3 regions of the Streptomyces sp. NPDC047017 genome follow, and region 1 is predicted to be linked to each of the others. Evidence: riboswitches for the same ligand, from Rfam matches in the RefSeq annotation. Region 1 holds a riboswitch; each other region holds the start of a gene.
What was found. Region 1 has a riboswitch for cobalamin ahead of metE (5-methyltetrahydropteroyltriglutamate--homocysteine S-methyltransferase). Riboswitches for the same ligand answer to the same signal wherever they lie in the genome.
Positions count from the first base shown of each region.

Region 2: it holds a riboswitch for cobalamin, as region 1 does, so the genes downstream of both, ABZ858_RS26555 (CoA-acylating methylmalonate-semialdehyde dehydrogenase) here and metE (5-methyltetrahydropteroyltriglutamate--homocysteine S-methyltransferase) in region 1, are expected to answer to the same signal.
Region 3: it holds a riboswitch for cobalamin, as region 1 does, so the genes downstream of both, nrdI (class Ib ribonucleoside-diphosphate reductase assembly flavoprotein NrdI) here and metE (5-methyltetrahydropteroyltriglutamate--homocysteine S-methyltransferase) in region 1, are expected to answer to the same signal.

Region 1 is NZ_JBEYVW010000004.1:91,763-102,210, reverse strand. It holds gene metE (5-methyltetrahydropteroyltriglutamate--homocysteine S-methyltransferase) at 1-1,956, opposite strand, end outside; cobalamin riboswitch at 2,119-2,339, opposite strand; gene ABZ858_RS08090 (DUF6479 family protein) at 2,763-3,131, opposite strand; gene ABZ858_RS08085 (ChaB family protein) at 3,195-3,581, opposite strand; gene ABZ858_RS08080 (ferredoxin) at 3,748-4,140, shown strand; gene ABZ858_RS08075 (oxygenase MpaB family protein) at 4,203-5,090, shown strand; gene ABZ858_RS08070 (NAD(P)/FAD-dependent oxidoreductase) at 5,141-6,718, shown strand; gene ABZ858_RS08065 (DUF2795 domain-containing protein) at 6,817-7,008, shown strand; gene ABZ858_RS08060 (fatty acyl-CoA synthetase) at 7,152-8,717, shown strand; gene paaK (phenylacetate--CoA ligase PaaK) at 8,680-9,981, opposite strand; gene ABZ858_RS08050 (alpha/beta hydrolase) at 10,144-10,448, shown strand, end outside.
Region 2 is NZ_JBEYVW010000017.1:77,177-87,624, forward strand. It holds gene ABZ858_RS26520 (aminoglycoside phosphotransferase family protein) at 1-831, shown strand, start outside; partial or broken gene ABZ858_RS26525 (MFS transporter) at 851-1,003, shown strand; gene ABZ858_RS26530 (zinc-binding dehydrogenase) at 1,432-2,454, opposite strand; gene ABZ858_RS26535 (MerR family transcriptional regulator) at 2,490-2,876, opposite strand; gene ABZ858_RS26540 (alpha/beta hydrolase) at 2,995-3,588, opposite strand; gene ABZ858_RS26545 (NAD(P)/FAD-dependent oxidoreductase) at 3,730-5,271, opposite strand; gene ABZ858_RS26550 (PucR family transcriptional regulator) at 5,424-6,668, shown strand; cobalamin riboswitch at 6,887-7,068, shown strand; gene ABZ858_RS26555 (CoA-acylating methylmalonate-semialdehyde dehydrogenase) at 7,289-8,812, shown strand; gene ABZ858_RS26560 (acyl-CoA dehydrogenase family protein) at 8,820-9,968, shown strand; gene ABZ858_RS26565 (enoyl-CoA hydratase/isomerase family protein) at 9,965-10,448, shown strand, end outside.
Region 3 is NZ_JBEYVW010000017.1:96,960-107,407, forward strand. It holds gene ABZ858_RS26620 (CbtA family protein) at 1-580, shown strand, start outside; gene ABZ858_RS26625 (hypothetical protein) at 672-1,049, shown strand; gene nrdF (class 1b ribonucleoside-diphosphate reductase subunit beta) at 1,110-2,132, opposite strand; gene nrdE (class 1b ribonucleoside-diphosphate reductase subunit alpha) at 2,147-4,300, opposite strand; gene nrdI (class Ib ribonucleoside-diphosphate reductase assembly flavoprotein NrdI) at 4,285-4,704, opposite strand; cobalamin riboswitch at 4,870-5,091, opposite strand; gene ABZ858_RS26645 (3-hydroxybutyryl-CoA dehydrogenase) at 5,205-6,107, opposite strand; gene aceB (malate synthase A) at 6,236-7,828, opposite strand; gene aceA (isocitrate lyase) at 7,902-9,185, opposite strand; gene ABZ858_RS26660 (short-chain fatty acyl-CoA regulator family protein) at 9,588-10,448, shown strand, end outside.

The sequences.
Region 1 (10,448 bases):
GATCTGCGTGTCCGGGCGTACGCCGGCGGTGGTGAGGCGGAACGCCTCGGTGGCCCAGGCCAGGTAGGCGGGGCGGTCGGCGGTCCGCAGCGGCAGCGTCTCGCGCAGCGCGGGCTCGTCCACCTGGATGACCGAGGTCCCGGCCGCCTCCAGGTCGCCCACCTCGTCGCGCAGGGCGAGCGCGACCTGCCGCGCGGTGTCGCCGAGGGGCTGGTCGTCGCGGACGAACGACCAGGCCAGCATGGTGACCGGCCCGGTGAGCATGCCCTTGACCGGGCGGCCGGTGAGGGACTGGGCGTACGTCGTCCAGCGCACCGTCATCGGCTCGGGGCGGGAGATGTCGCCGGCCAGGACCGGCGGGCGGACGTAACGGGTGCCGTAGGACTGCACCCAGCCGTGCTGCGTGGCCAGGTAGCCGGTGAGCTGCTCGGCGAAGTACTGGACCATGTCGTTGCGCTCGGGCTCGCCGTGCACCAGGACGTCGATGCCGGTCTTCTCCTGGAAGGCGATGACCTCCTGGATCTCCGCCTTGATGCGCTCCTCGTAGTCGGCCGTGTCGGTTCGGCCGGACCGCAGGTCGGCGCGGGCGGCGCGCAGTTCGGAGGTCTGCGGGAACGAGCCGATGGTGGTCGTGGGCAGCAGCGGCAGGCCGAGGTGGGCGCGCTGGGCGGCGGCCCGCTCGCCGTACGGCTGGGAGCGGCGCGCGTCGGCCTCGGTGACGGCGGCGGCGCGGGCCCGGACGGCCGGGTCGTGGGTGATCGGCGAGGTGGCCCGCGAGTTGAGGTCGGCCCGGTTCGCGGCCAGTTCGGCCGCGATCGCGCCGGTGCCCTGGGCCAGGCCCTTGGCGAGGGTGACGATCTCGGCGGTCTTCTGCCGGGCGAAGGCCAGCCAGCGCTGGATCTGCGGCTCGATGTCCCGTTCCGCGGCGGCGTCCAGCGGCACGTGCAGGAGCGAGCAGGAGGCCGCCACGTCGACCCGGTCGGCCAGGCCGAGCAGGGTGCCGAGGATGGCGAGGGACTTCTCCAGGTCGTTGACCCAGATGTTGCGGCCGTTGACGACACCGGCGATCAGGCGCTTGCCGGGCAGTCCGCCCACGGTGGCGAGCGCGTCCAGGTTGGCGGCGGCCTCGGTGAAGTCCAGGGCGAGCCCGTCGACCGGGGCCTTGGCCAGGACGGGCAGGGCGTCGCCGAGCCGGTCGAAGTAGGAGGCGACCAGCAGCCGGGGCCGGTCGGTCAGGGCGCCGAGGTCGCGGTAGGCGCGCTCGGCGGCGTTCAGCTCGGCCGGGGTGCGGTCCTGCACGAGGGCGGGCTCGTCCAGCTGCACCCACTCGGCGCCGGCCGCGCGCAGGTCGGCGAGGACCTCGGCGTACACCGGCAGCAGCCGGTCGAGCAGGGTCAGCGGCTCGAAGTCGGCGGGCACGCCGGGCGCGGGCTTGGCGAGGAGGAGGTAGGTGACCGGGCCGACCAGGACCGGACGGGCGGTCAGGCCCTGGGCGAGGGCCTCCTTCAGCTCCGCCACCTGCTTGCCGGAGTCAGCGGTGAAGACGGTACCCGGGCCCAACTCGGGCACCAGATAGTGGTAGTTCGTGTCGAACCACTTGGTCATCTCCAGCGGCGCCACGTCCTGGGTGCCGCGGGCCATCGCGAAGTAGCCGTCCAGCGCGTCCGCGTCGACGGCGGCCCGGTGCCGCTCGGGGATCGCGCCGACCATGACGGTGGTGTCGAGGACGTGGTCGTAGTACGAGAAGTCGCCGGTCGGCACCTCGTGGACGCCGGTCTCGGCGAGCTGCCGCCAGTTGGCGCGGCGCAGGTCCGCGGCGGTGGCGCGCAGCGCGTCGGCGCTGACGCGGCCCTTCCAGTAGCCCTCGATCGCCTTCTTCAGTTCCCGGTTCGGGCCCTGGCGGGGGTAGCCGTGGACGGTGGCCCGCGGGGCCGGCGTCGCTGACTTCGCTGTCACGGAGATCTCCTTCGCGAGATGAATCCCTGAGATCCCGGGGACGGGACGCGAGCGCGAAGGGGTGACGGACCGGGCGGTACGCGTGCGCGGCAGGGCACGGTCGACCGCCTGGTATGTACGCCGACCCGCCCACGAGGTCACCGGGATGTCCGCGCGCGAGTGGTTCGGGCGCGGGCAGCGGGCAGGTCTTCGGACTCGCGGGCGCGTCTCGTGTCGTACGAGACTCCTAGTGGCCGTCGCTTCCCGGACCCTGACGGGCCCAGTGCGTATGACGGCGGTCGTTCCCGCTCACCGCTGCGGGGCAGTCCCGGATTCCCACCGGGTTCCCTCTTGCGACGCATCCCGCCTGGCGGACGGGGCGAACCAGCTGCGGGGGCAAGGTTACGGGGCCGTCCGGCGAGGTGGTACGTCACGTCCGCCATTCGGATGGTGACATGAGACACGCGGCGCACGGCCGGCGGCCACGGCCGCCGGCTCGTCCACAACTGCGTACGACTGCCGGGAAGTTGCTGCGGCAAGCCGGGTGACCGGCCGCCCACCTCCCCGAACGTGCGCGACGCGCTGCCCGCCTCCCCGCCCACGTTCCACGGGCGGCCGGTCAGCCCTCGGCCGTCCGCTCCGTGAGGCTCCAGGCGTACCGCAGCCAGTCGGCCGTCACGACGGCGCCCGGCCCCGCGCACCCGCGCCGAAGGCCGCCGCGAGCACGGCGTACCCCCCGCGAGAAACCCCGTCCCTACGGTCGTAGGACCGCTCTCCGGCCGCCATGGAAGCCTCCCTGCTCTCACTTCCCCGGTGCGGCGCGGCGGTCAGTGGGCGCCGGGCCCGCCGCTGCCGAACGAGCCGCTGCCGCCCTCGTCCCAGCGGGGACGTGCGGGGGCGGGGCTCGTGCGGGTCCCCAGGTTCCCGTGCGCCTTCAGCCGGTGCGGTGTCAGCCGGTCACCGCCCCGGGGGACCTCGTCGGGTGCACGCCGCTCCACGACATCGCCGACCGGGCCCGACTCGGGCAGCCGCGGCTGCTCCTCGGGGCGCGGCGGTGCGGGCTCGCGGCGGCGGATGCGCGCGCCCATCCAGAAGGCGCCGATCAGCAGGGCCACCAGGACGAGCCCCAGGACGAAGGGCCAGATGCCGATCGCGGCGCCGTGCGCCGCGGCGATGTCCACCGATGCGTTGCTCATGGGCGGCGGGTACCCCTGGCCAGTGCCGCGAAGCGGCGCCGCGCTGCGGACCCCCCGGTCGGCTCAGCCGGACCTGGCCTGCCGGGTCCGCGAACGGTTCGCCTTGCGGATCGCGTCCAGCAGCTCGTCCTTGGACAGGTGCGAGCGCCCCTCGATGCCGAGCCGCTTCGCCGTGTCGTACAGCTGCTCCTTGGGCGCGCTCTCGTCGACGCCCTCGCCGCCGCGGCCGCCCTGCCCGCGCGGCCGGGCCGACCGCGGGTCGGAGGGGCCCTTGCGGCCGCCCTCCTTGCGCTCCCAGTGATCGCCGACCTTCTCGTACATGTGCTTGAGCGCGCCGTACGCCACCCGGTGCGCCCGCTCGCCCTCGCCGCAGGTCTCGACGGCCGCGTCATGGGCCCTGATCCAGGTGCGCCGGGCCTCCCGGGGGGAGCACTCCAGCGTCGACGGCAGCTCCTGTCGTCCGGGCCCGGGAATCCACCTCCGTCAGCCGTTCGTCCAACCGTCCGACCCGGTCGTCCCACCGGGCCCGACGAGTGCCCCCGCCCCGTGACGGAAAACGGCCGCGGCCCTTGCCGGCACCGGGTTTGGCGGGTGTGGCACCGGCAACCCGGGCGAGGTGACTACGACCGATACGACACCATCGACGACTTCGCAACAGGAACTCATACGGTTCCTGGAGGACCGGTTCGCCTGCGCGCAGGCGTGCACGGCATGCGCGCGGGCCTGCGCGCTGCGCGCCAGCCTGGTCGAACCGGGCGGCGACGAGGAGACCGAGCTGCTGCGGCGCAGGGGCATCATGTGCGCGGAGGTCTGCGACGCGACCTGCCGGGTGCTGTCGGAGCAGAACACCCAGGACGAGGCCGGGATCCGCACCCAGCTGGAGTGGTGCCTGAGCGTCTGCCTGGACACCGCCCACGTCTTCGACCGGCACCCCGGCGCCGCACAGGCCGCGGACGCCTGCCGGACCTGCGCCAAGGCGTGCGGGGAATTCATCGCGACCCTGAAGTGACCCGCCTCCGCCACCGCACCGGCCCGTCGACCGGCCGCGCGGACGGCGCTAGCCTGCCTGACGTGGAGACCATACGCACGAGTGACCCCGGCCTCTTCGGGCCGTCCTCGGTGACCTGGCAGCTGCACGCGGACCCGATGATGTGGGTGGCCGGCGTCCGCGCGCTGTACCTGCAGGCCCTGCACCCTCGCGCGGTCCGCGGGGTGATGGAGAACTCCGACTTCCGGCGGGACGCCTGGGGCAGGCTGATGCGCACCGCGAACTTCGTCGGCACCACGACGTACGGCACGACCCGCGCCGCCGAGGAGGCGGGCGCCCGGGTGCGCAGGATCCACCGGCTGCTGTCCGCCACCGACCCGAGCACCGGGCAGACGTACGGCATCGACGCCCCCGACCTGCTGCTGTGGGTGCACTGCGCGGAGATCGACTCCTATCTGCACGTGCTGCGCCGCTCCGGATTCCCGCTCACCGACGCCCAGGCCGACCGCTACCTCGCCGAGCACCGCGCGAGCGCCCGCCTGGTCGGCCTCGACCCGCGCACCGTGCCCGCGAGCCGCGCCGAACTCGCCGCCTACTTCGCGGCCGTCCGGCCCGAACTCGCGGCCGGGGCGGACGCCCGCGCGGTGGACGACTTCCTCCAGCGCCCGCCGACGCCCCCACTGCTCGCCCCGGCGCGCGACCTGCTGTGGCGGCGCGTGGCCCAGCTGGCGTACGCCTCCCTGCCCCCGTACGCCCACGAGCTGTACGGCAGAGCGGCCCCGGCCCCCGCCATCGTCACCCGCCGGCTGCGCACCACCGGCACCCTGCTGCGCCGGATACCGGCCCGAGTGCGCTGGCAGCTGCCCCCCAAGCACATCCTGCGCGCCACGGCCCGGCTCGGCCCCGGCGCCCGTCCCGCCCCGCACAAGGCCGCCCCACCTGCTCGACCTGCTCGAAGCGACAGGCCCTAGCCGCGCCACGGCCCCTGGCCGCCGCCGAACCCCCCGTGCTACCAAGAGCCATGAGCGCACACGAGGCACCCGGCACCTATGACGCGGTGATCGTCGGCGGCGGGCACAACGGTCTGGTCGCCGCCGCCTACCTGGCCCGGGCCGGACGGTCGGTGCTGGTCCTGGAACGGCTCGGCCGCACCGGCGGCGCGGCCGTCTCCACCCGCCCCTTCCCCGGCGTGGACGCCCGGCTGTCCCGCTACTCCTACCTCGTCAGCCTGCTGCCCCGAAAGATCGTCCAGGACCTGGGCCTGGACTTCCGGCTGCGCACCCGCGCCATCTCCTCGTACACGCCCGCCGACCGCGACGGCCGGCCCACCGGGCTGCTCGTGGGCGGCGGCGAGGACCGTACCCGGGCGGCCTTCGCCCGCTTCACCGGCTCCGACCGCGAATGGGAGTCCTGGCAGCGCTTCTACGGCACGACCGGCCGTGCCGCCCGGCGGATCTTCCCCACCCTGACCGAGCCGCTGCCCTCCCGGGCCGGCCTGCGCCGCCGGGTGGCCGACGAGGACGCCTGGCGGATGCTGTTCGAGGAGCCCATCGGGGCCGCGATCGAGGACCGCTTCGCCGACGACCTGATCCGCGGCGTGGTCCTCACCGACGCCCTCATCGGCACCTTCGCCGACGCCCACGACCCCGCCCTGACGCAGAACCGCTGCTTCCTCTACCACGTGATCGGCGGCGGCACCGGCGCCTGGGACGTACCGGTCGGCGGCATGGGCGCCCTGACCGACGCGCTGGCCGGCGCGGCGCGCGCGGCGGGCGCCCGCCTGGCCACCGGCCACGAGGCCGTCCGGGTGGCCACCGACGGCCGCACCGCCGAGGTCACCTACCGCACCCGGGACGGCGAGGGCACCGTCGGCGCCCGGCACGTCCTGGTCAACGCCTCCCCGCAGGCGCTGGCCGCCCTGACCGGCCAGGAACCGCCCGAGCCCGCCGAGGGCGCCCAGCTGAAGGTCAACATGCTGCTCAAGCGGCTGCCCCGGCTCCGGGACCCCTCCGTCGACCCGCGCGAGGCGTTCGCCGGCACCTTCCACATCGCCGAGGGCTACCGGCAGCTGGCCGCAGCCCACGCCCGGGCCGCCGCCGGCGAACCGCCCGCCGAGCCCCCCTCCGAGATCTACTGCCACTCCCTGACCGATCCGAGCATCCTCGGCCCCGATCTCGCCGCCCGCGGCCGGCACACCCTCACCCTGTTCGGCCTGCACACCCCCGCCCGGCTCTTCGCCCGCGACCACGACGCCGTCCGGGCGGAACTGCTCAAGGCCACCCTGGCCCAGCTCGACCGCCACCTCGCCGAACCGCTCGCCGACTGCCTGGCCACCGACGCCGAGGGCAGGCCCTGCATCGAGGCGAAGAGCCCGCTGGACCTGGAACGGGAACTCGGCCTGCCCGGCGGCCACATCTTCCACCGGGCGCTGAGCTGGCCCTACGCCGAGGAAGGCGGCGGCCGTTGGGGCGTGGAGACCCCGCACGCCAACGTCCTGCTGTGCGGCGCGGGCGCGGTGCGCGGCGGCGGCGTCAGCGGCGTGCCCGGGCACAACGCGGCCATGGCCGTCCTGGAAGCCGGTCAGCGGCAGGGCGGCTGAATGCCCCCGCCGCGGCGGGGCACTCCGACAGGGCGAGGCAATGCCCGTACGACCAGGCCGCCCCGCGGCGGCCGTACCACCCCCCACGGGAGGCTCCCATGGCCGACCTCAGCCCGATCGACCTGCAGAAGGCCCTCAGCGGCGCCGACTATCCCACCGACAGGCAGCACCTGGTGGACCGCGCCCGGCGGAACAAGGCCAACGACAAGATCGTCAGCCGGCTCGACGGCCTGAAGCAGGACCACTTCGACGGACCGAACGAGGTACAGAAGGCCGTCTTCGACAAGTGACGGCCCGCTGCGCCCGCGCAGCCGTCCACGGGCCCGCCGTCCCCCAGGGAGGGCGGGCCCCGGCACGCCGGGCGAAGCCGCCGGGAAGCGGGTGCCGACCCGGTGCTTGACCTCTCCCGGCGCCGCACCCAGGATCGACTGTCATGACGCCTGGACACGGGAGCACGGTCGACGCACTCCTGCGGCGCAGCGCCCGGCGCACCCCGGCGCGGACCGCCGTCGGGTACGGCGACCGGGCCTGGACGTACGCCGCCCTCGACGACGCCGTCTCCCGCGCGGCGGGCGTCCTGCGCGGCCTGGGCCTCGCCCCCGGCGACCGGGTCGCCGCTTACGGCCACAACTCCGACGCCTATCTGATCGCCTTCCTGGCCTGCGCCCGCGCGGGCCTCGTGCATGTGCCGGTCAACCAGAACCTCACCGGCGACGACCTCGCCTACCTCCTCGCCCAGTCCGGCAGCGCGCTGGTCCTGACCGACCCGGACCTCGCCGGGCGGCTGCCCGGCGGCGTACGGCGGCTGCCGCTGCGCGACGCGGCCGGCTCGCTGCTCGCCGCGCTGGCGGACACGGCACCGTACGACGGCCCCGAGCCGCGCGCCGAGGACCTGGCGCAACTGCTCTACACCTCCGGCACCACCGCCCTGCCCAAGGGCGCGATGATGACCCACCGGGCGCTGGTGCACGCCTACCTGAGCGCCGTCACCGCCCTCGACCTGCGCGCGGACGACCATCCCGTGCACGCGCTGCCGCTCTACCACTCGGCGCAGACGCACGTGTTCCTGCTGCCCTACCTCGCCGTCGGCGCGACGAACACGATCCTGGACGCCCCCGACGGCGACCGGCTCCTCGACCTCGTCGAGGCCGGCCGTGCGGACAGCCTGTTCGCGCCGCCCACCGTCTGGATCGGCCTCGCCGGCCGCCCCGACTTCGCCACCCGCGACCTCGGCGGACTGCGCAAGGTTTACTACGGCGCCTCGGTCATGCCGGTCCCCGTCCTCGAACGGCTGCGCGCCCGAGCACCGCACCTCGCCTTCTACAACTGCTTCGGGCAGAGCGAGATCGGCCCGCTCGCCATGGTGCTGGGCCCCGACGAGCACGAGGGGCGGCTGGACTCCTGCGGCCGGCCGGTGCTCTTCGTGGAGGCACGGGTCGCCGACGAGGACGGCCGGGACGTGCCCGAGGGCACACCGGGCGAGATCCTCTACCGCTCACCGCAGCTGTGCGAGGGGTACTGGGACAAGCCCGAGGAGACCGCGGCGGCCTTCCGCGACGGCTGGTTCCGCTCCGGCGACCTCGCGGTGCGCGACGCGGACGGCTACCACACGGTTGTGGACCGGGTGAAGGACGTCATCAACTCCGGGGGCGTGCTGGTGGCGTCCCGCCAGGTCGAGGACGCCCTCTATACGCATCCGGCGGTCGCGGAGGTGGCCGTCGTCGGCCTGCCCGACCCGCGGTGGATCGAGGCCGTCACGGCGGTCGTCGTCCCGCGCGGCGAGGTCACCGAGGCCGAGCTGATCGCCCACGCCCGCCGGAACCTGCCCCACTTCAAGGCCCCCAAGCGGGTCGTCCTCACCGACGGCCTGCCGCGCAACGCCAGCGGCAAGATCCTCAAGAGGGAACTGCGCGACCGGCTCGGCGCCCGGCCCGCCGGGACCGACGCGGACCCTGGCACTGCTACGCCGACGGCGACCGCAGATCCACGATCCGCCTGATCTTGCCCACCGAGCGCTCCAGCGACTCCGGCGCCACGATCTCCACCGAGACCGACACCCCGATGCCGTCCTTCACCGCCGCCGCGATCGACCGGGCGGCGGCCTCCCGGGCCTCTGGTCCGGCGTCGGGGCGGGCCTCGGCGCGGACGGTGAGCGAGTCCAGCCGCCCCTCGCGGGTCAGCCGGAGCTGGAAGTGCGGGGCGACGCCCGCGGTGCGCAGCACGATCTCCTCGATCTGGGTCGGGAAGAGGTTCACCCCGCGCAGGATCACCAGGTCGTCGCAGCGTCCGGTGATCTTCCGCATGCGCCGGAACACCCGCGCGGTGCCGGGCAGCAGCGCCGTCAGGTCCCGGGTGCGGTAGCGGACGACCGGCATCGCCTCCTTGGTGAGCGAGGTGAACACCAGCTCGCCCTCCGCGCCCTCCGGCAGCACCTCCCCGGTCACCGGATCGACGATCTCCGGGAAGAAGTGGTCCTCCCAGATGTGCGGGCCGTCCTTGGTCTCCACGCACTCCTGCGCGACACCCGGGCCCATCACCTCCGACAGGCCGTAGATGTCGACCGCGTCGATCCCGGCCCGCTCCTCGATCTCCCGCCGCATCTCCTCGGTCCACGGCTCGGCCCCGAAGACACCGACGCGCAGCGAGCCGGCGCGCGGATCGACGCCCTGCCGCTCGAACTCGTCGAGCAGCGTGAGCATGTACGACGGCGTGACCATGATGACCCTGGGTTCCAGACCCTGGATCAGCCGGACCTGACGGGACGTCATGCCGCCCGAGGCGGGCACGACCGTGCAGCCGAGCCGCTCGGCGCCGTAATGGGCGCCCAGGCCGCCGGTGAACAGCCCGTAGCCGTACGCCACATGCACGACGTCACCGGGCCGGGTGCCGGCGGCGCGCAGCGAGCGGGCCACCAGATCCGCCCACACGGACAGATCGCCGTCGGTGTAGCCGACCACCGTGGGGCGCCCGGTGGTGCCGCTGGAGGCGTGGACGCGGCGGACGCGTTCGCGGGGCACCGCGAACATTCCGTACGGGTAGTGCGCGCGCAGGTCCGCCTTGGTGGTGAAGGGGAAGCGGGCCAGGTCGGCGAGGGAGCGGCAGTCGTCGGGGCGCACCCCGGCCCGGTCGAAGGACTCCCGGTAGAAGGGCACGTGCTCGTAGGCGTGCCGCAGGGTGGACCGCAGCCGCTCCAGTTGCAGCGCCCGCAGCCCCCGCGCGTCGAGCCGTTCCCCCGCGTCCGGCAGCAGTGCCGCATCCGCCATCGGGACCCTCCCTCATCTGCCACGACAGCAGGGTCGAACGATCGACCGATCATTCGGTCGAGGTGCTGGAGATCAGTAATCCAGGCCGTACGGCGCCAGGCAAGAGCCCCGGCCGGGATAATTCCTTGCCGGACGCCGCCCGCGTCCGCCAGGGTCGGGCCCATGCCGATCCTCGCCGCACCGGACGGAACCCGTCTCGCCTACCACCTGCGCGGTCGGGGGGAGCCCTTGGTCGTGCTGCCCGGCGGCCCCATGCGGGCCTCCGCGTACCTGGGAGACCTGGGCGGGCTGGCCGCGCACCGGCGCCTGATCCTGCTCGACCCGCGCGGCACCGGCGGCTCCGCGTGCCCCGCGGACCCGTCGACGTACCGCTGCGACCGGCAGGTGGACGACGTGGAGGCGCTCCGCGTCCACCTGGGCCTGGAGCGGATGGACCTGCTCGGGCACTCGGCGGGCGGCAGCCTCGC
Region 2 (10,448 bases), on a different contig from region 1:
TTGCTGGAGACCTGGGGCTGCGTACCGGACGGTGACGTCCTGCACGGCGGGGTCGGCGTCGTCGTACCGGTGCGGCGGGCCGGGGAGGCCGCCGTGCTGAAAGTGTCCTTCCCGCACCCCGGCAACGTCCACGAACCGGACGCCTTCGTGGCGTGGGCCGGGCGCGGCGCCGTCCTGCTGCACGAGCGCGACGACGAACGGTTCGCGATGCTGCTGGAGCGGGTGCGGCCGACGACGCTGGCGGAGGTGCGTGACGGCGACGAGGTGGTGACGGTCGCCGGGCGGCTCAACCGCCGGCTGGCCGTCCCCGCGCCACCCGGCCTGCCACGCCTGTGCGAGCACGCCGACGCCTGGGAGCAACAACTACGAGCGGACGCCGAGGAGTTGTGCCATTCCCTCCCGCCCCGCGTGTTCGAAGCGGCCGGGGCGACCGCCCGGGAACTCGGCCGGACGCAGCCCGACACCCTCGTCCACGGCGACCTCCACGCCCGGAACATCCTGCGCGCGAGCCGGGAACCGTGGCTGGCCGTGGACCCCAAGGGGTACGTGGGCGACCCGGCCTACGACGGCGGCACCCTGCTGAAGTCGCGCGCGCTGACGCTGTGGGACGCGGACGACCTGCGCACGGCCGTCCACCGCGTCCTGGACGTCTTCGCCGAGGCCGCGGAAGTCGACCGCGAACGGGTGCGGCGGTGGGCCCAGTTCCATGCCGTGCAGGCGGCGTCCTGGGGCCGCCGCCACGGCTTCCGCGCAGCCCGCGGCGGCGAGCGCCTGGCCCGGCTCACCGACTTCGCCGACCGCCTGGCGGAGTTGCTCACCGACGCTGTGTAGGGCGTGGCGCGCGCCCAGTTCCGGCGTCGCCTCCCAGGCGTTCTCCGGCGTGGCCGTCGCGCTGTGCGCGCGGATCACCCGCCCCGAGGTCCGCGGCCGTGCGATCGCGGTCGTGATGAACGGCCTGATGCTCGGCACCCTGCTCGGACTGCCGATGTCCACCGTCGTCGGCAACACCGTCGCCGGCCGCTTCGCCGACCTTCCGGTCGACGCGGCGGCCCATCGCCCGCAGCAGGGCGGTGCCTTCACAGGCCAGCCGGTGGGCGAGATCGGCCGTCATGCGGTAGGGGACATGCGGGGGCACGAAGAGCACTTCGACGAGGAGGAGGCAGGGCGAACGGCCCGCGCCGTGAGGGCACGGGCGCGTGGGTCAGGGCAGGCCGGTCGGTCTACCGCTCCCGCGTCGAAGCGCGAGAGGAGACGTCACCGAGAACCATGCCGAGCGTCACGATCAGCCCTTTCGGATTCGGACGACGGAGAGCGGAAAGACGACACAAGAGGTTCGCACAGCCCGCACGCGGCGGGCAAACCGGGGCCGCCGCCGACAGACCGTCCCGGCAGACCACGACAGACCGTCCCGGCAGACCGCCCCGGTGGCCGTCACCGCCACGGATCGAGGGCGTGCTTGCCCGAGGTCCGCCCCGCTTCGAGCTGCCGGAGCACCGAGGGGCCCTCGGCGAGCGGGTGGACCTGCGGGGCGCCGGGCGGGTACACGCCCTGGGCGATGAGGACTTCGAGCTCGGTGAGCAGCGACCGGTAGACGGACGGGACCGCGGAGGCCAGCGCGCCGATGTGCAGCCCCTGGATGCGGACCTGGTGGGTGAACACCAGCTCATGCGTGCTGAGTTGGGCTTCACCGGAGGCGGCCCCGAAGACGACGACCCGTCCGGTGAAGGGCTTGGCGACGGACAGGCTGGTCTCGAACGTGGCCCGCCCCACCGACTCCAGGACCAGATCGACTCCGCCGGTCAGCCGGGTGATCTCCGCGGCCAGGTCGGGGCGCCGGCTGTCGAGGACCACGTCGGCGCCGAGCGCCCTGACCGTGTCGTGCTTGGCCGCCGACGCGGTGCCGATCACGCGCGCGCCGTAGTGGTGGGCGAGCCGGACGGCGGCCTGGCCCACACCCCCGGCCGCGGCGTGCACGAGCACCACCTCACCCGGCTCGATCCCGCCCAGCGGCTTCAACGCGGCCAGTGCGGTGGCCCAGTTGAGGACCAGGCCGAGGGCCTGGGCGTCGTTCCAGCCGGACGGCACGGGAAGCACCGTCGCGGCCGGCATCGTCATGTACTGCGCGAAGGCGCCCGGCCCCGTGCCGACCACGTGGGTGCCGACGGGCAGCGGGCGCTCCACCCCCGCGCCGACGCCCACGATCTCCCCGGCGGCCTCGAAACCCGCGACGTACGGCGCCCGCGGGCCCCCCGCGTAGGTGCCGTACGTCTGCATGACGTCCGCGAAGTTGACTCCGGCGGCGCCGACGCGGATCAGGTACTCGCCGGGCCCGGGAGCGGGGCGGCGGTGACCGGTCGTCAGGGACAGGTCACCCGGTCCCGCCTGCGACCCCTGGACCAGTGCGCGTACCGTCCGCGATGCCGTGCGCGGCTGCTGCTGCTCTGCGATCTCCATGCACCGAACATAGGAGCCTCACACTGGTGGCAAGGTCAAGTGCCGTTCGGAAAAACAGTGGTGTGCCGGGCCTCTCGCAAGTAGGCGTCGAGCGCGGCCTGCTGGTCGCTGAGGGCGGCGACCCGTGCGGCGAGCCGGTCGCGGTAGTGCTGCACCTCGCCCAGGAACTCCGGTCCGGGTCCGGGCACGTCCAGTCCGCCGCCGACGCCGTCCGTGAGGCGGGGGAGCAGCTGTCTGATCAGCCGCACCGGAAGCCCGGACTCCAGCAGCGAGCGGATGACGAGCACCCGGTCGATCGTCGATCCGCAGTAGTCGCGGAACCCGTTGCCGCACCGACCGGGGACGATCAAACCCTCGTCCTCGTAGTGCCGTAGTGATCTCGCACTCACACCGCTCGCCCGGGAGGCGTCACCGATCTTCATACCCAAAGCCAACGCCACGGCACGCCGCGATCTTCCACGACCTTTGCCCGGCCCCTCGGCTCGACGCCCGCCCAGCTCGCCCCCGAGGTATCCGGCTACGTCCGGTCGGCCGCCAGGTTCAGCGACGGCCGAGCGAGTCGATGAAGCGGTTGAGGCGGGTGACGGCTTGCCGGAGTGCGCCAACGGACCCCGCGGTGTCGCCCGCCAGTTCGAGGGAGTGATCCGCTGACGGGATCTCCAGGACGTCGAGTTGCGTGGACTCGGCGACCCGCCGGTCCCAGAGCCGGTCGGCGCTGCCTCCGATGAGCAGGGTCGGTGCCTGGGTCGCACGGAGGCCGCGGACCACGTGGTCGTAGGTCAGGACGGGGGTCAGCCAGGCCGCCGGGAGGCCGCGACCGGCTGCGATGCCGCAGGCGAGTGAGCCCAGGGACTTCCCGACGAGGAGGCGACAGGCGCCGTCCTCGGCGTCGACAGCCCGGGTGACCTGTCCCTCCACCCAGGCGATCCGGTCCTCCACGGTGAGGCGGGAGAAGTCGGCCGGGATCTGCCACCACAACTCCTGGACCGTCCAGCCGTGCTGGAGGAGAACGGCGCGGGCGAAGTGCAGCAGCGGCCTGGCGGGTGAGTAACCGACGCCCGGGAGGACGAGCGCCACACGGTCATCGGCTCCGTCGTAACGGGTGGGGACGGCGAAAGGCGAGGGATCGGGCATGGCCGGAGGGTACTCGCGGCCCTGCCCGACCCCTGGCCCACCCGACCCCTGGCCCACCCGACTCCTGGCCCACCCGACCCCTGGCCCACGGGCCGATGGGGGCCGGTGTCTACCGGCCCCGGGGGGCGTCGGCCGCCCCCCTCACGATGCCCCCTGGACGCCCCCCGCCCCCACAGCCGCCCCCGCCGCCCCCGCCCGACAAGCTCCGGCCCGGCCGAAACGCAGTTCCGGGTCCACCACGCTCTGCGCGCGCAGCAGCTTGACGTCCGAGTGGTAGTCCATCGAGGTCAGCCAGGGGGACCGGTCGCCCTGGCGGGGCAGTTGGTCGACCGCGCGCTGGATGTAGCCGGCGGCGAAGTCGAGGAACGGCCGGGTCGGCATCGCCGGATCGGCGGGCTCGGGGCGGCAGATGTCGTGGCCGAGGCGGTCCATGTGGGCCAGCAGCCGGCAGAAGTGCTCGCACAGCAGGCCGACCTTCAGCGTCCAGGAGCTGTTGGTGTAGCCGATGGCGAAGGCCAGGTTGGGTACGCCGGACAGCATCATGCCCTTGTAGGCGACGGTGTCGGGCAGCCGGACCTCCTCGCCGTCCACGGTGACCCGGACGCCGCCGAACGCCCGCACGTTCAGGCCGGTCGCGGTGACGACGACATCGGCGTCGAGTTCGCGGCCGGACGCGAGCAGCAGCCCGTTCTCGGTGAACGAGGTGACCCGGTCCGTGACGACCGAGGCGCTCCCGGCGCGGATGGCCCGGAACAGATCCCCGTCGGGCACCGCGCACAGCCGCTGGTCCCAGGGGTCGTACGGGGGATTGAAGTGCTCGTCGACCGGATAACCGTCCGGCAGCTGACGGGCGTTGACCCACCGGATCAGCCGGCGCGCGGCCTTCGGGTGCTTCTGGCAGAAGGACCAGACCAGACGCTGCTGGGCGATGTTCTTGCGCCGGGTCAGCGCGTAACCGCGCCGCGGCCCGAGATACTTCTTCAGGGCGTTGGCGATCACGTCCTTCTTCGGGACGGGCAGGATGTACGACGGGGTCCGCTGCACCATCGTCACCTGCGCGGCGGTCTCGGCCATCGAGGGCACCAGCGTGACCGCGGTGGCGCCGCTGCCGATCACCACCACCCGCCGGCCGGCGTAGTCCAGGTCCTCGGGCCAGTGCTGCGGGTGCACGACCGTACCGCGGAAGCGCTCGCGGCCCTTGAACTCCGGGGCGAATCCCCGGTCGTAGCGGTAGTAGCCGCTGGCGCAGAACAGCCACGCGCACGTCAGCGTCGTCCGCTCGCCGGTGTCGGTGCGCTCGACCCGCACCGTCCAGCGGGCCCGCTCGGTCGACCAGGACGCGGAGCGCACCTCGTGGTGGTAGCGGATGTGGCGGTCCAGGCCGTTCTCGGTCGCGGTCTCGCGCAGATACGCCAGGATCCGCGGCGCGGAGGCGATCGACTCCTCGTCCCGCCACGGCTTGAACTCGTAGCCGAAGGTGTGCAGGTCCGAGTCGGAGCGGATGCCCGGATAGCGGAACAGGTCCCAGGTCCCGCCGGAGGCGGCCCGCCCCTCCAGGATCGCGAAGCTCTTCGACGGCAGCTCGGCCGACAGATAGCGGCCGGCCCCGATACCGGAGATCCCGGCGCCGATGATCAGGACGTCGAGGTGTTCGGCGGCGGGTGCGGCTGAGGCAGCGGGCATGGGCGGCGACTCCAGACGGCCGGGCGACCAGACGATGACGTGCGGCTCGTCCATGGTGGAACGTCCACGGCGGAACGGCAAAGCACGAAGTGCACCGGGTCGCGGCTCGCACGGTGCAGTATGCACCACCCCCGCACCGCTAGAGTCGGCGCATGCCGCCGTGGAACCCGCCCTCGCCCCGCGTGCGGGAGCTGATGCGCAGGGGCGCCGAGATCGCCCTCACCCCCCGCCCGGAATGGCTCGCCGAACTCGACGCCGCCACGCTGTCCGGCCGGGCCCAGCAGCAGATCGCCGCCGACCCGGTGCTGGCCGCCGGGACCCGCCGGACGAACCGGTCCAACCTGCTGTTCTGGGCGGCCTGCAACGTCCGCGCCCCCGGCGAGCCGGTGCCCGCGAACGAGGGCGACGCGCCCCTGGCCATCGCCCGCGACCTCGTGCGGCGCGGCCTGGACGAGACCGCGCTCGACGCCTACCGGGTCGGCCAGAGCGTCGCCGTCCGGGTGTGGACGCAGATCGCCTGCTCGCTCACGGACGACCCGGCGGAACTGAGTGAACTGCTCGACGTGTCCCTGCGCTCCATCGCCGCGTTCGTGGACGACACGGTCGCCGCCATCGCCGCCCGCATGCACGCCGAGCGCGGCGAACTCACCCGCGGCACCCACGCCGAGCGCCGCGAGATCGTGGCCCTGCTGCTGGACGGCGCGCCGATCACCCGGCAGCGCGCCCAGGCCCGGCTGGGCCACGCGCTGGACGCGACGCACACCGCGGCCGTGGTCTGGACCGACGATCCCGACGCCGACCTGCACCAGCTCGACCGGGCCGCGGACGCCCTGGCCGCCGCGGCGGGCCGGAGCGCGGCACTGAGCGTCATCGCCGGCGCCGCGACCCGCTGGGTGTGGGTACACGGCCGCCCCGGCACGGACGACGTACGGGCCGCCCTGGACCGGCTGCCGGCCGCGCGCGTCGCGCTCGGCCCGGCCGCACCCGGCGTCGACGGCTTCCGCCGCAGCCATCTCGACGCGCTCACCACCCAGCGGATGCTGGCCAGGCTCTCCTCCACCCACCGCCTGGCCTCCTACGACGAGATCGAACTCGTCGCCCTCCTCACCCAGGACCCCGAACACGCCGACCGCTTCGTCAAACGCACCCTCGGCGACCTCGCGACGGCCCCGCCCGAACTCACCGAGGCGGTACGCGCCTTCCTCTCCGCACAGTGCAACGCCTCCCGCGCCGCCACCCGCCTCTTCACCCACCGCAACACCCTCCTGCGCCGCCTCACCCGCGCCGACCACCTCCTGCCCCACCCCCTCGCCACCCACCCCCTGGAAGTCGCGGCCGCCCTCGAAATCCTCCACTGGCGGGGACCCGACCGACTCGCGGGAGGTCAGGTCACGTGATCTTCGACTCCGCACCCCTGTAGTGCGTTCGGCCCCCGTGCGGAGCACGAAGTACACCCACGCATGTGTACGGCTCCAGCACGAGGGCCGAGCACTGCGCGTCGGCCGCGGCGGCACCTCCCGCCGCACACCCCCGGGCCGCAGACCGCAGACCGCAGACTTCAGACCCCGGATCCCAGGCCCCGGATCCCAGACCCTGGATTTACTAGGGCGTCCAACTATATAGTCGCGACCAAGGCCCGCGGTGCAGGGAAGCCGGTGTGATTCCGGCACGGTCCCGCCACTGTGACCGGGGAGTACGCCGTCGAGCGGTACGCCACTGACGAGCTGGATGTCGGGAAGGCGGACGGCGCGCGCTGATCCGGGAGTCAGGATACCGGCCGCGGGATGTTCCGTGTTGTCCACGAGGATGGAGCTGACACGCATGGCATCGGTGCGCGTCCACGACCCCGGCGGCCCCGCCGCACGGGCCTGGTCCCGTCGTAGTCCCCGAAGGCGTCTCCTCGCCGTCTGACGGCACCCGCCATACGCGATCTCACGCCGCCCGTCCCGCCCCGCGCCCTCGCGCGCCCGGGTGCGGCGGCGTGCCGTCCCGGATCACCTGACGAGAGCAGGCACCCATGATCCGTCCGCACGACCACACCGGTGTGCGCGAACTGACCCACTTCGTCGGCGGCAAGCACACCCCGGGAACATCGGGGCGCCACGGCGACGTGTACGACCCCAACACCGGAGAGGTCCAGGCCCGCGTACCCCTGGCGGACCGCGCCGAGACCGAGGCGGCGATCGCCGTCGCCGCCGACGCCCAGCGGGAGTGGGCCGAGTGGAACCCCCAGCGCCGCGCCCGCGTCCTGCTGCGCTTCCTGCACCTGGCCGAGCAGGAGAAGGACGCCCTGGCCCGGCTGCTGGCCGCCGAGCACGGCAAGACCGTCGCCGACGCGCACGGGGACATTCAGCGCGGCCTGGAGGTGGTGGAGTTCGCCGCGGGCGTCCCGCACCTGATCAAGGGCGAGTTCACCGACAACGCCGGCACCGGCATCGACGTCCACTCGCTGCGCGCCCCGGTGGGCGTGATCGCCGGCATCACCCCGTTCAACTTCCCCGCGATGATCCCGCTGTGGATGGCCGCCCCCGCGCTGGCCTGCGGCAACGCCTTCGTCCTCAAGCCCTCCGAGCGTGACCCGTCCGTGCCGCTGCGGCTCGCGGAGCTGTTCCTGGAGGCGGGCCTGCCGGCCGGTGTCCTCAACGTCGTCAACGGCGCCCGGGAAGCGGTCGACACCCTGCTGGAGGACCCGCGCGTCGGCGCCCTCGCGTTCGTCGGCTCCACCCCCGTCGCCGCGCACGTCTACGCCACCGCCGCCGCCCACGGCAAGCGCGCCCAGTGCTTCGGCGGCGCCAAGAACCACCTGATCGTGATGCCGGACGCCGACCTCGACCAGGCCGTCGACGCCCTGATCGGCGCGGGCTACGGCTCGGCCGGCGAACGCTGCATGGCCATCTCGGTCGCCGTCCCCGTGGGCGAGGCCACCGCCGACGCCCTCGTGGCCCGGCTCAAGGAGCGCGTCGGCGCACTGCGCATCGGGCGCAGCGACGACCCCGAGGCCGACTTCGGCCCGCTGGTCGGCCCGGACGCCCTCGAACGCGTCCGCTCCTACCTCGCCCTGGGCATCGAGGAGGGCGCCGAACTCGTCGTCGACGGACGGGACTTCGTGCTCCCCGGCCATGAGGGCGGCTTCTTCGCCGGTGCCTCGCTGTTCGACCGGGTCACCCCGGCGATGCGCATCCACCAGGAGGAGATCTTCGGACCGGTGCTGTCCGTCGTCCGCGCCGCCGACTACGAGCAGGCGCTGCGGCTGCCCAGCGAGCACGTGTACGGCAACGGCGTGGCGATCTTCACCCGGGACGGGGACACCGCCCGTGACTTCACCCGGCGGGTGAACACCGGCATGGTCGGCGTGAACGTGCCCATTCCGGTGCCGGTCGCCTACCACACCTTCGGCGGCTGGAAGCGCTCCGGCTTCGGCGACCTCAACCAGCACGGCCCGGACGCCATCCGCTTCTGCACCCGCACCAAGACCGTGACCTCGCGCTGGCCCGCCGGGCTGCGCGAGGGCGCGAGCTTCACGATCCCCACGATGGGCTGAGCGTCGTATGACCACCACCCTGCTCACCGAGGACCAGCAGGCCCTCGTCGAGACCACCCTGGACTTCGCCCAGGACCACATCGCCCCGCACGCCCTCGACTGGGACCGCGACAAGCACTTCCCCGTCGCCACACTGCGCAAGGCCGCCGGCCTCGGACTCGGCGGCGTCTACGTCCGCGAGGACTCCGGCGGCTCCGGACTCACCCGCGCCGACGGCGTCCTCGTCTTCGAGAGCCTGGCCTCCGGGTGCCCGTCCATCGCCGGGTACCTGTCCATCCACAACATGGTCGCCTGGATGATCGACCACTACGGCGACGACGCCCAGCGCGAGCGCTGGCTGCCCCGGCTGTGCGCGATGGAGGACCTCGCGAGCTACTGCCTGACCGAACCCGGCGCCGGATCGGACGCCGCGGCCCTGACCACCCGCGCCGTCCGGGACGGCGACGGCCATGTGCTGACCGGCGTCAAGCAGTTCATCTCCGGGGCCGGCGCCGCCCAGTTGTACGTCGTGATGGCCCGCACCGGCGGCGACGGCGCCGAGGGCATCTCCGCGTTCGTCGTCGACAAGGACGACCCCGGCGTCGGCTTCGGCCCCGACGAACGGAAGATGGGCTGGAACGCCCAGCCCACCCGCCAGGTCGTCCTGGACGGGGTACGGGTGCCCGCCGGCCGGCTCCTGGGCCGCGAGGGACAGGGCTTCCGCATCGCCATGAACGGCCTCAACGGCGGCCGGCTCGGCATCGCCGCCTGCTCCCTGGGCGGCGCCCGCAGCGCCCTGGACCGCAGCCTGGCCCACCTCGCCGACCGGGAGGCGTTCGGCCGCCGGCTGCTGGACGCCGAGGCGCTGCGCTTCCGCCTCGCCGACATGGCCACCGAACTGGCCGCCGCGCGCGCCCTGGTGCGGCAGGCGGCCGAGGCCCTGGACCGGGGCGACGCGCAGGCGCCGTATCTGTGCGCGATGGCGAAGCGGTTCGCCACCGACACGGGGTACTCGGTGGCCGACCGGGCACTGCAACTGCACGGAGGCTACGGCTACCTGAACGAGTACGGCGTCGAGAAGATCGTCCGGGACCTGCGGGTCCACCAGATCCTGGAAGGAACCAACGAGATCATGCGTGTCATCGTGGCCCGCGGCCTGACGGAGGCGTTCCGGTGACCGGCGGCGACGCGGACGTCCTGCTGCGCCGCACCGGCCGGGCCGCCCACATCGTCCTCAACCGCCCGCGCGCCCTCAACGCCCTGACCCACCCGATGGTGTCCCGCGTCGACGAGGCCCTCACCGCCTGGGAACGGGACCCGGCCGTCGAGACGATCGTCCTCATGGGCGCCGGCGAGCGCGGCCTGTCCGCCGGCGGTGACGTCCGCGCCATCCACGACGACGCCCGCGACGGCGACGGCACCGCCACGGCGGCGTTCTGGCGCGACGAGTACCACCTCAACGCGCGGATCGCCCGCTTCCCGAAACCGTACGTCGCCCTGATGGACGGCATCGTCATGGGCGGCGGCGTCGGCCTGTCCGCCCACGGCAGCGTCCGTATCGTCACCGAACGGTCCCGGGTCGCCATGCCCGAGACCGGCATCGGCTTCGTACCGGACGTCGGCGGCACCTACCTGCTGGCCCTCTCACCCGGCGAAC
Region 3 (10,448 bases), on a different contig from region 1:
CACCGTCTGCCTGGGCCGCACCGGCGGCCTGCGAGCACGCAACCTGGCCCTGCTCGTCGCCGGCGGCGGTTTCCTCGGCATGTATCTGGTGCCGTTCCTGAAGTACCCGGCGAACCCGCCCGCGATCGGCCACGAAGAGACCATCCAGCAGCGCAGCGGCCTGTACCTGATCATGGTCGTCTGCTCGGTGGCCTTCCTCGTGGGAGCCGTCTACCTGGGCAAGCGGCTCCAGGCCCGGTTCGGCAACTGGAACGCGAGCCTCCTGGCCGGCGCGGTGTTCGTCGTCGCCATCGGGACCGTCATGCTGCTGCTGCCGCAGCTCGGCCACCTCTCGTACAACAAGGCCGACTACGGCGACCAGGCGACCGAGACCCCGCTGCCGCTGAAGGACGCCAAGGGCGACATCGTCTTCCCGGGCTTCCCGGCCGACGTGCTGTTCGCCTTCCGTTTCTACTCGGTGGGCGCGCAGCTCATCCTCTGGACGGCCCTCGGCCTGATCTTCGCCCCCTTGGCGGAACGCCTGCTCAAGCCGGTGAGCCCGGATGCCGCCGCACAGGAGCCGGACCCCGTCCCGGCGTGACCGGCGTACGGAACCGGCCGGGCGCGGCTCGGGCCCGGCCGCCGGGCGACCAGGCCGCTCATCCGGACGTTCGCAGCTGAAGAGGATCGCCGTGAGCCGACGCCCCGAGCCCCGCAGAATCGTCCTGGACGGTGTACCGGCCATCGCCCTCACACCGCAGGAGTACGAGCGTCTCGTCCTGGCGCGCCGCCAGCTCGGCGGCCAGAGCTCCCGTATGAGCGCCCTGAACCGGGACTTGTCGCTGGCCGCCGACCTGCTGGACGAAGCCCGGGCCGAACTCTGCGCCACGGCCGACGGCCACGGCCACTGCCCTGCCGTGCGGTCCGGGCAGGACGGCGAGCGCGTCTGCTGCCGGATCAAGGCGCTGCTCGGCTCCGCCCGGTTCGCCGTACCCGCGCGCTCGTCCGCCGCAGCCGACAGCGGTCCGAAGCCGCGCCGACGCACGCGCGGGGCCACCGGTCACCGATGACCGGCGGCCCCGCGCCGTACGGAGAGCGGGCACGCTGGGCCGGGCGGTCATGCCCGCCTGTCAGAAGTCCCAGTCGTCGTCGGCGGTGTCCTCCGCCGTGCCCATGACGTAGGAGGAGCCGGAGCCGGAGAAGAAGTCGTGGTTCTCGTCCGCGCCGGGCGACAGCGCCGCCAGGATCTCCGGGTTCACCGCGGTCTCGTCCGCGCCGAAGCGGGCCGGGAGACCGAGGTTCATCAGCGCCTTGTTCGCGTTGTAGCGGACGAAGACGGCGACGTCGTCCATCAGCCCGAGCGGCTCGTACAGCTCGCCCGAGTACCGCAGTTCCAGCTCGTACAACTCCTCCAGCAGGCCGTACGTGAAGGCCCGCAGCTCCTCCTGCCCGGCCGGCGTCCGCTGCTCCAGGCCGCGCTGGTACTTGTAGCCCGAGTAGTAGCCGTGCACCGCCTTGTCCCGCAGGATCAGCCGGATCATGTCGGCGGTGTTGGTGAGCAGGGCGTGGGTGGAGAAGTGCAGCGGCAGGTAGAAACCCGCGTACAGCAGGAGCGAGGACAGCAGGGTGGAGGCGATCTTCCGCTTCAGCGGGTCGTCGCCGTAGTAGTGCCCGAGGACGGTCTTGCAGCGCTGCTGGAGCACGTCGTTGCCGACGGCCCAGCGGTAGGCGTCGTCGATCTCCGGGGTGGTGGAGAGGGTGGAGAAGACGGACGAGTAACTGCGGGCGTGCACCGCCTGCATGAAGGCGATGTTGGTGTAGACGGCCTCCTCGTGCTCGGTGCGCGCGTCCTGGATCTGCACGATCTCACCGACCGTGGCCTGCACGGTGTCGAGCATGGTCAGGCCGGTGAACACCCGCATGGTCAGGGTGCGTTCCCCGGCGGTGAGCCGCTGCTGCCAGGCGTTCACGTCGTTGGACAGCGGTACCTTCTCGGGCAGCCAGAAGTTGGCGGTGAGCCGGTTCCACACCTCCAGGTCCTTCTCGTCGGTGACGCGGTTCCAGTTGACCGGGCGCAGCCGGGCGGCGGGGTCGTGGCGGTAGGACGGGGGAGTGACCGACAGCTCGGCCGGCGGGGCGGGGGTGGTGGTCATCGTCGGTACGTTCCTCACAGCGTGCAGGACAGGCAGTTCTCGATCTCGGTGCCGGCCAGGGCCTCCTGGCGCAGCCGGATGTAGTACAGGGTCTTGATGCCCTTGCGCCAGGCGTGGATCTGCGCCTTGTTCAGATCGCGGGTCGTCGCCGTGTCCCGGAAGAAGAGCGTGCAGCTCAGGCCCTGGTCGACGTGCTGGGTGGCCGCCGCGTAGGTGTCGATGATCTTCTCGTAGCCGATCTCGTACGCGTCCTGGAAGTACTCCAGGTTGTCGTCGTCCATGTGCGGCGCCGGATAGTAGACGCGGCCGAGCTTGCCCTCCTTGCGGATCTCCACCTTGGCGGCGACCGGGTGGAGGGAGGCGGTGGCGTCGTTGATGTAGCTGATGGAGCCGGTGGGCGGGACGGCCTGGAGGTACTGGTTGTAGATGCCGTGCTCGCGGACGGCCTCCTTCAGCTCACGCCAGTCGGCCTGCGTGGGCAGCGTGATCCCCGCGTCGGCGAACAGCTGCCGCACCCGCTCGGTGGCCGGCTCCCACACCCGCTCGGTGTACTTGTCGAAGTAGGAGCCGTCCGCGTACGCCGACTTCTCGAAGCCGTCGAAGGCGGTGCCGCGCTCGACGGCGATGCGGTGGGAGGCGCGCAGCGCGTGGTAGGCGACGGCGTAGAAGTACATGTTCGTGAAGTCGACGCCCTCCTCGCTGCCGTAGTGGACGCGCCGCGCGGCGAGGTAGCCGTGCAGGTTCATCTGGCCCAGGCCGATGGCGTGCGACAGGTCGTTGCCGCGCGCCACGGACGGCACCGCGGTGATGTCCGACTGGTCGGAGACGGACGTCAGGCCGCGCACCGCGGTCTCCACCGTCGTGCCGAGGTCGGGCGAGGCCATCGCGGCGGCGATGTTCAGCGACCCCAGGTTGCACGAGATGTCCCGGCCGACCGTCTCGTAGCCGAGCGCGGCGTCGTACGTGCTCGGCGTGTTGACCTGGAGGATCTCCGAGCACAGATTGGACATGTTGATCCAGCCCGGGATCGGGTTGGCCCGGTTCACCGTGTCCTCGAACAGCAGGTACGGGTAGCCCGACTCGAACTGCAGCTCCGCGATCGTCTTGAAGAACTCGCGGGCGCTCAGCCTGGTCTTGCGGATGCGCGGGTTTGCGACCAGCTCGTCGTAGTGTTCGCTCACCGACAGGTCCGCCAGCGGCTTTCCGTACTCGCGCTCGACGTCGTACGGCGAGAACAGGTGCATGTCCTCGTTGCGCTTGGCCAGTTCGAAGGTGATGTCGGGGACGACCACGCCGAGGGAGAGCGTCTTGATGCGGATCTTCTCGTCCGCGTTCTCCCGCTTGGTGTCCAGGAACCGCATGATGTCGGGGTGGTGGGCGTGCAGGTACACCGCGCCCGCGCCCTGCCGCGCGCCGAGCTGGTTGGCGTACGAGAAGGAGTCCTCCAGGAGCTTCATCACCGGCACGACACCGGAGGACTGGTTCTCGATCTTCTTGATCGGGGCGCCCTGTTCGCGCAGGTTGGTCAGCAGCAGTGCCACGCCGCCGCCCCGCTTGCTGAGCTGGAGCGCGGAGTTGACGCCGCGCCCGATGGATTCGAGGTTGTCCTCGACCCGCAGCAGGAAGCAGGAGACCAGCTCGCCGCGCTGGGCCTTGCCGGCGTTGAGGAAGGTCGGGGTGGCCGGCTGGAAGCGGCCGGTCATCATCTCGTCCACCAGACGGGAGGCCAGCTCCTCGTCACCGGCGCCGAGACACAGGGCGGTCGCGACGACCCGGTCCTCGTAGCGCTCCAGGTAGCGGGAGCCGTCGAAGGTCTTCAGCGTGTACGACGTGTAGTACTTGAAGGCGCCCAGGAAGGTGCGGAAGCGGTGCTCGTGGGCGTACGCCTGCCGGTACAGGGCCTCCAGGAACTCCCAGTCGTAGCGCCGGACGAACGCCTCCTCGTAGTAGCCGTGCTCGATGAGGTGGTCGATCTTCTCCTTCAGCGACCCGAACGTCACCGTGCGGGGATCGACGTGCTGGAGGAAGTACTGGCGGACGGCCTCGCGGTCCTTGTCGAACTGGATGCGGCCCTCGCAGTCGTACATGTTCAGCATGGCGTTCAGCGCGTGGTAGTCCTTGCGCGTGCCGACCGACTCGCGCGGCGCGGTGATCACGCCGCCGCCGATGAGTGTCGTGTCCAAAACGTCCTGAGTCCTTCCCTCACGGCACGGACGTCGTGGTCCGTGCCCAGCAGTTCGAATCGGTACAGCTCGGGGACCTGGCACTTCGCCGAGATCACCCGGCCGGCCAGGCAGTAGTCCGCGCCGAAGTTGGTGTTTCCGGAGGCGATGACCCCGCGCAGCAGGGCGCGGTTGGCCTCGACGTTCAGAAAGCGGACCACCTGCTTGGGGACCGCGCCGGCGCGTTCGCCGCCGCCGTAGGTGGGCACGACCAGCACATACGGCCCGGTCACCCGCGGCATGCCCTCGCGGTGGGGGTGCAGGGGGATGCGTGTGGCGGGCAGGCCCAGCCTTTCCACGAAGCGCTTGGTGTTCTCCGAGACGCTGGAGAAATACACGAGTGCGCCCATCGGCCGCCGCCTCCTCTCGCTCGTTCCCGACGGGGTCCGAGGACCTGGAGGGGAGGAGCGGCGCGGCGCGGACGGCAGGGCGCCGGGGCGTGGATGCACCTGTGCCCGGGTCCGTGCGTCTGCCACCTGGCCCTCCCTCGGGGCCTCGGAGCGCGCACACCGCCGTCCGGTGTGCGCACCGGTGGCAGGTCTTCGGACTCGCGGGCGTGTCCCGTGCCGTAGAGACTCCTACTGGCCGTCGCTTCCCAGGCCCGTCGTGCGGACCCAGTGCGTGTGACGGCGGTCGTTCCCACTCACCGCTGCGGGGCAGCCCCGGATTCCCACCGGGTTCCCTCTTGCGACGCCGGACACCGAAGTGCCCGGCGAACCACCAGCAGCGACAACACTACATCTGGAACTCGCTGAGCACACACAGCCCAGATGTTGTGTTCCAGCGAGGACTTAGGTATACCTAAGTCCTGCCCCCTCCGGAGGGGGCAGGACGATGTCGTACCAGGCCCTCAGCCCTGGTCGTAGGTATGGAACCCCCGGCCGGACTTGCGGCCGAGGAGTCCCGCCTGCACCATCCGCTGGAGCAGCGGCGGCGGGGCGTGGAGCGGCTCGCGGAACTCGTCGTACAGGGACTCGGCGATGGAGGCGACGGTGTCCAGGCCGATCAGGTCGGCGAGCCTGAGCGGGCCCATGGGGTGGGCGCAGCCCAGTTCCATGCCGGTGTCGATGTCGGCGGCGGTGGCGAAGCCGGACTCCGCCATCCGGACGGCGGCGAGCAGGTAGGGGATCAGCAGGGCGTTGACGACGAAGCCGGCCCGGTCCTGGGAGCGGACGACCGTCTTGCCGAGCGTGCGGGTGGCGAAGTCCTCGACCCGGGCCGTCGTCTGCGCCGAGGTGTGCAGCGAGGTCACCACCTCGACCAGCGGCAGCACGGGGACGGGGTTGAAGAAGTGCAGGCCCACGACCCGGTCCGCGCGGGCGGTCGCCATGCCGAGCCGCATCACGGGCAGCGAGGAGGTGTTGGTGGCCAGCACGGCCGCCGGGTCCTCGACGATCTTGTCCAGGGCGGCGAAGACCTCCGTCTTGGCGTCCGGGTTCTCGACGACGGCCTCGACGACGAGCTGCCGGTCGGCGAGGCCGTCCAGGCTGCCGGCGAACACCGTCCGCTCCAGCGCGTCCCGCGCCGCCGCCCGCTCCAGCTTGCCGCGCCGCACCGCCCGGTCGAGCGAGGCGGCCACCCGGTCCCGTGCCGCGCGGGCGGCGACCGCGTCCACCTCGCAGACCACGGTGTCCAGCCCGGCCCGCGCGCACACCTCCGCGATGCCCGCACCCATCTGCCCGCCGCCGACCACACCGACGCGCGTGATGCCGCTCGCACTCACGCCGCCGCGCGCAACGCCCGCCGTACTCACGCCCGCCGCACCTCCGCCCGCCCCGCCCACGCCCGCCGCGCTCACGCCCGCACCTCCGGTCGGCGTGCTCACACCCGCCCCGCTTCCGCCCGCCGCGTTCACGCCGCCGCGCGCGCCGCCCGCCGCGCTCACGCCCGCACCTCCGGTCGGCGCACGAGGTGGTGGGTGTAGGCGTCCGGGGTGAAGAACAGCGGCAACTCGCCTGCCATCGCGGTCCGTTCGAACAGGGCGCGGATGTCGTCGACGGGTGCCCACGGGTACGCGGCGCCCAGCGCGGCGCACTCCTCGTCGAGCACCCGCTGCACGGTCTCCCGGTCGACGACCCGGTGCCGCAGCCACTGCCAGATCTGCACCCGGGCGATCTCGGCGGTGGCCGCGTCCTCCATCAGCCCGTCGAGCGCGACCGCGCCCTGGCCGCGCAGCCAGGCGGCGTAGTACCGCAGCGCGACGGAGACGTTGGTGCGCACCCCCTCGGCGCTGGGCGGGCCGCTGATCCGGCGCACGTCCAGCAGGTCGGCGGGGGTCACCTCGACGTCGTCGCGGCCGCGGTCGAGCTGGTGGGGCCGCGCGCCGAGGACGCCGTCGAAGACCTCGCGGCAGACCGGGACGAGCGCGGGATGGGCCACCCAGGACCCGTCGAAACCGTCCTCGGCCTCCCGCTCCTTGTCGAGGCGGACCTTGGCGAGCGCGGCCTCGTTCGCGGCCGGGTCCTTCTCCGGCACCTGGGCGGCCATCCCGCCGATGGCGTGCGCCCCGCGCCGGTGGCAGGTGCGGACGAGCAGCTCGGTGTAGGCCCGCAGGAAGGGCGCGGTCATCGTGACCTCGGCACGGTCCGGCAGCAGGAAGTCGGTGCGGTGCCCGAACGTCTTGATCAGGCTGAACAGGTAGTCCCAGCGGCCCGCGTTGAGCCCTGCGCCGTGCTCGCGCAGCTCGTACAGGATCTCCTCCATCTCGAACGCGGCGGTGATCGTCTCGATGAGGACGGTGGCGCGGACCGTGCCGCGCGGGATGCCGAGCAGCTCCTGGGCGAGCAGGAACACGTCGTTCCACAGCCGGGCCTCGTACCGGTTCTCCAGCTTGGGCAGGTAGAAGTACGGGCCGTGCCCGGCGTCGATCTGCCGCTGGGCGCAGTGGAAGAAGTACAGGCCGAAGTCGACAAGCGCGGCGGGCACCGGGCGGCCGTCGAACTCCAGGTGCTCCTCGTCCAGGTGCCAGCCGCGCGGGCGGACCATGATGGTGGCGAGCCGCTCGCCGAGCCGGTACTCACGGCCCTCGGGCGTGGTGAAGTCGATCCGCCGCTCGATGGCGTCGAGCAGGTTGAGCTGCCCGCCGACCACGTTGTCCCACAGGGGCGCGGTGGCGTCCTCGAAGTCCGCCATCCACACCTGGGCGCCGGAGTTCAGCGCGTTGACCGTCATACGGCGGTCCGGCGGGCCGGTGATCTCCACCCGGCGGTCGGTCAGGCCGGGCGCGGGCGGCGCCACCCGCCAGCCCGGGTCCGCGCGCACCGAGGCGGTGACCATGGGAAAGCCCAGCGGCGAGCCCGCCGCCAGCCGCAGCGCCTGCCGGCGGCGTTCCTTCATCAGCTCCCGCCGGCGCGGCTCGAACGCCTCGGTGAGCCGGCCGACGAAGTCCAGGGCGGCGGGGGTGAGGATCTCGTCGTGCCGGTGGCCGGACGCGGCCAGGACACGGATCTGCTGGGTGAGTGCGGTGGTGGGCATCGGGCTCTCCTGACGGGGACGGGAGCGGAGGGGGCGGGGACGGTCGCCCCCTCCGCTCGGCCGAGGGGGCTGCCTAGTGGAACTGCTCCGCCTCCGTGGAGCCGGCCAGCGCCGTGGTGGAGGAGGCGGGGTTGACAGCGGTGGAGACCAGATCGAAGTAGCCGGTGCCGACCTCGCGCTGGTGCTTGACGGCGGTGAAGCCGTGGGCCTGCGCGGCGAACTCCTTCTCCTGGAGGTCGACGTACGCGGTCATGCCGTGCTCGGCGTAGCCGCGCGCCAGGTCGAACATGCCGTGGTTGAGGGAGTGGAACCCGGCCAGCGTGATGAACTGGAACCGGTAGCCCATCGCGCCCAGCTCCCGCTGGAACTTGGCGATCTGGTCGTCGTCCAGCGCGGCCTTCCAGTTGAAGGACGGCGAGCAGTTGTAGGCGAGCAGCTGGTCGGGGTAGCGCGCGTGGATCGCCTCGGCGAACTCGCGGGCCTGGGCCAGGTCCGGGGTGCCGGTCTCCACCCAGATCAGGTCGGCGTACGGGGCGTAGGCCAGGCCCCGGGAGATGACCGGGGCCATGCCGCCCCGGACCCGGTAGAAGCCCTCCGCCGTGCGCTCGCCGGTGACGAACTCGGCGTCGCGCTCGTCGACGTCGCTGGTGAGCAGGTTGGCGGCGAGCGCGTCGGTGCGGGCGACGATCACCGTGGGCACGTCGGCGATGTCGGCGGCGAGCCGGGCCGCGTTCAGGGTGCGGATGTGCTGCGAGGTCGGCACCAGCACCTTGCCGCCGAGGTGGCCGCACTTCTTCTCGGAGGCGAGCTGGTCCTCGTAGTGGATGCCGGCGGCGCCCGCCGCGATCATCGCCTTGGTCAGCTCGAACGCGTTGAGCGGGCCGCCGAAACCGGCCTCCGCGTCGGCGACGATCGGCGCCAGCCAGTCGGTGGTGTCGCCGGCGTCCTCGGCGGTGGCGATCTGGTCGGCGCGCAGCAGCGCGTTGTTGATCCGGCGGACCACCTGCGGCACCGAGTTGACGGGGTACAGGCTCTGGTCGGGGTAGGTGTGCCCGGCCTGGTTGGCGTCGGCGGCGACCTGCCAGCCGGACAGGTAGATGGCCTGGAGTCCCGCCTTGACCTGCTGCACGGCCTGGCCGCCGGTGAGCGCGCCGAGGGCGTGGATGTAGTCCTGCTCGTGCAGCCGGCGCCAGAGCCGTTCGGCGCCGCGCCGGGCGAGGGTGTGCTCCTCGCGGACGCTGCCGGAGAGGCGCACGACGTCCTCGGCGCCGTAGGTGCGCTCGATGCCCTGCCAGCGCGGGTCGGTGGCCCAGCGCCGCGCCAGGTCCTCGGCCGCCCGCGTCCTCGCTTCTGCCATGACTGTCACCGTCTCCTCGGTCTGTGCCGGCTGTACCGGCTGCCAATCCCGCCGCCCGGACATCGCCCGGACGAACAGAGATGGCACTGTGTGTCGCTTGCTGGGGTGCGGCCCGCCGTCACCCCGGAGGGTGAAGCTGAGCAACGCTGCCGACGCAGACCGCCACGGATGCCGGGATCTCCGACGTCAGGGCAGTGAATCGCGCCCCGGTTCCGGGTGGTGGCTGCCGGTTCCGGCGGGCCGCACTACGACTCTGACACTGGCACTGAGTGCCATCAACTGTGGACCGGTGCCAACTTCTGCGAATCTTCTCGCCGCTTTTTGCCAACGTTGCGAAGGGTCGGGCGGGGTATGTGTCCCGTACGCTGGCCGGGTCAGGTGCCCGGTGCGAGGAGCGGTCGGTTGAGCAAGACCTATGCGGGGGCGCGGCTGCGGCGGCTGCGCGCGGAACGCCGGATGAGCCAGGCCGAACTGGCCCGGGTGCTGGGCATCTCGCCGAGCTACCTGAACCAGATGGAGCACGACTCGCGCCCGCTCACCGTGCCCGTCCTGCTCCGGCTGACCGAGACCTTCGGCGTCGACCCCGGCTTCTTCTCCGAGCGCGACACCACCCGGCTGGTGGCCGACCTGCGCGAGACCCTGACCGGGGAGATCGCCGCGTCCCGGGTCTCCTCCGCCGACCTCGCCGAACTCGCCGCCCGGCTGCCCGCCGTCGCGCAGGTCCTGCTCGACCTCGGACGCCGCAACCAGCTCCTGTCCGAACGGCTCGCCGGCGCCGCCGACGGCCGCGGCACCCCCGTCGAGGCACCCCGCTCACCGCACGAGGAGATCCGCGACTTCTTCTACCGCCGGCAGAACTACCTGCACGACACCGACCTCGCGGCCGAGGACCTCGCCGAGGAGATCGGCATCCGGCCCGGCGAGGTGACCGCGGCCCTGACGGTCCGCCTTGCCGGCACCCACGGCGTCCGCCTCACCGGCGAGAAGGGCGGCCACCCGCACCACTACGACGAACGCACCCGCACCCTCCACCTCTCCGGCCGCCTCCGGCCCGGCCAGCGCGCCTTCCGCATGGCCACCCAGCTCGCCCTCCTTGAGGGCAGCGACGCCTTCGACCGGCAGGCCGCCGAGGACTTCCCGCCCGGCTCACCCGCCCACACCCTGGCCCGGATCGGCATCGCCCACTACTTCGCCGCCGCCCTGATCCTGCCGTACACCGCCTTCCACACGGCGGCCGAGGAAGTCCGCTACGACATCGAGCGC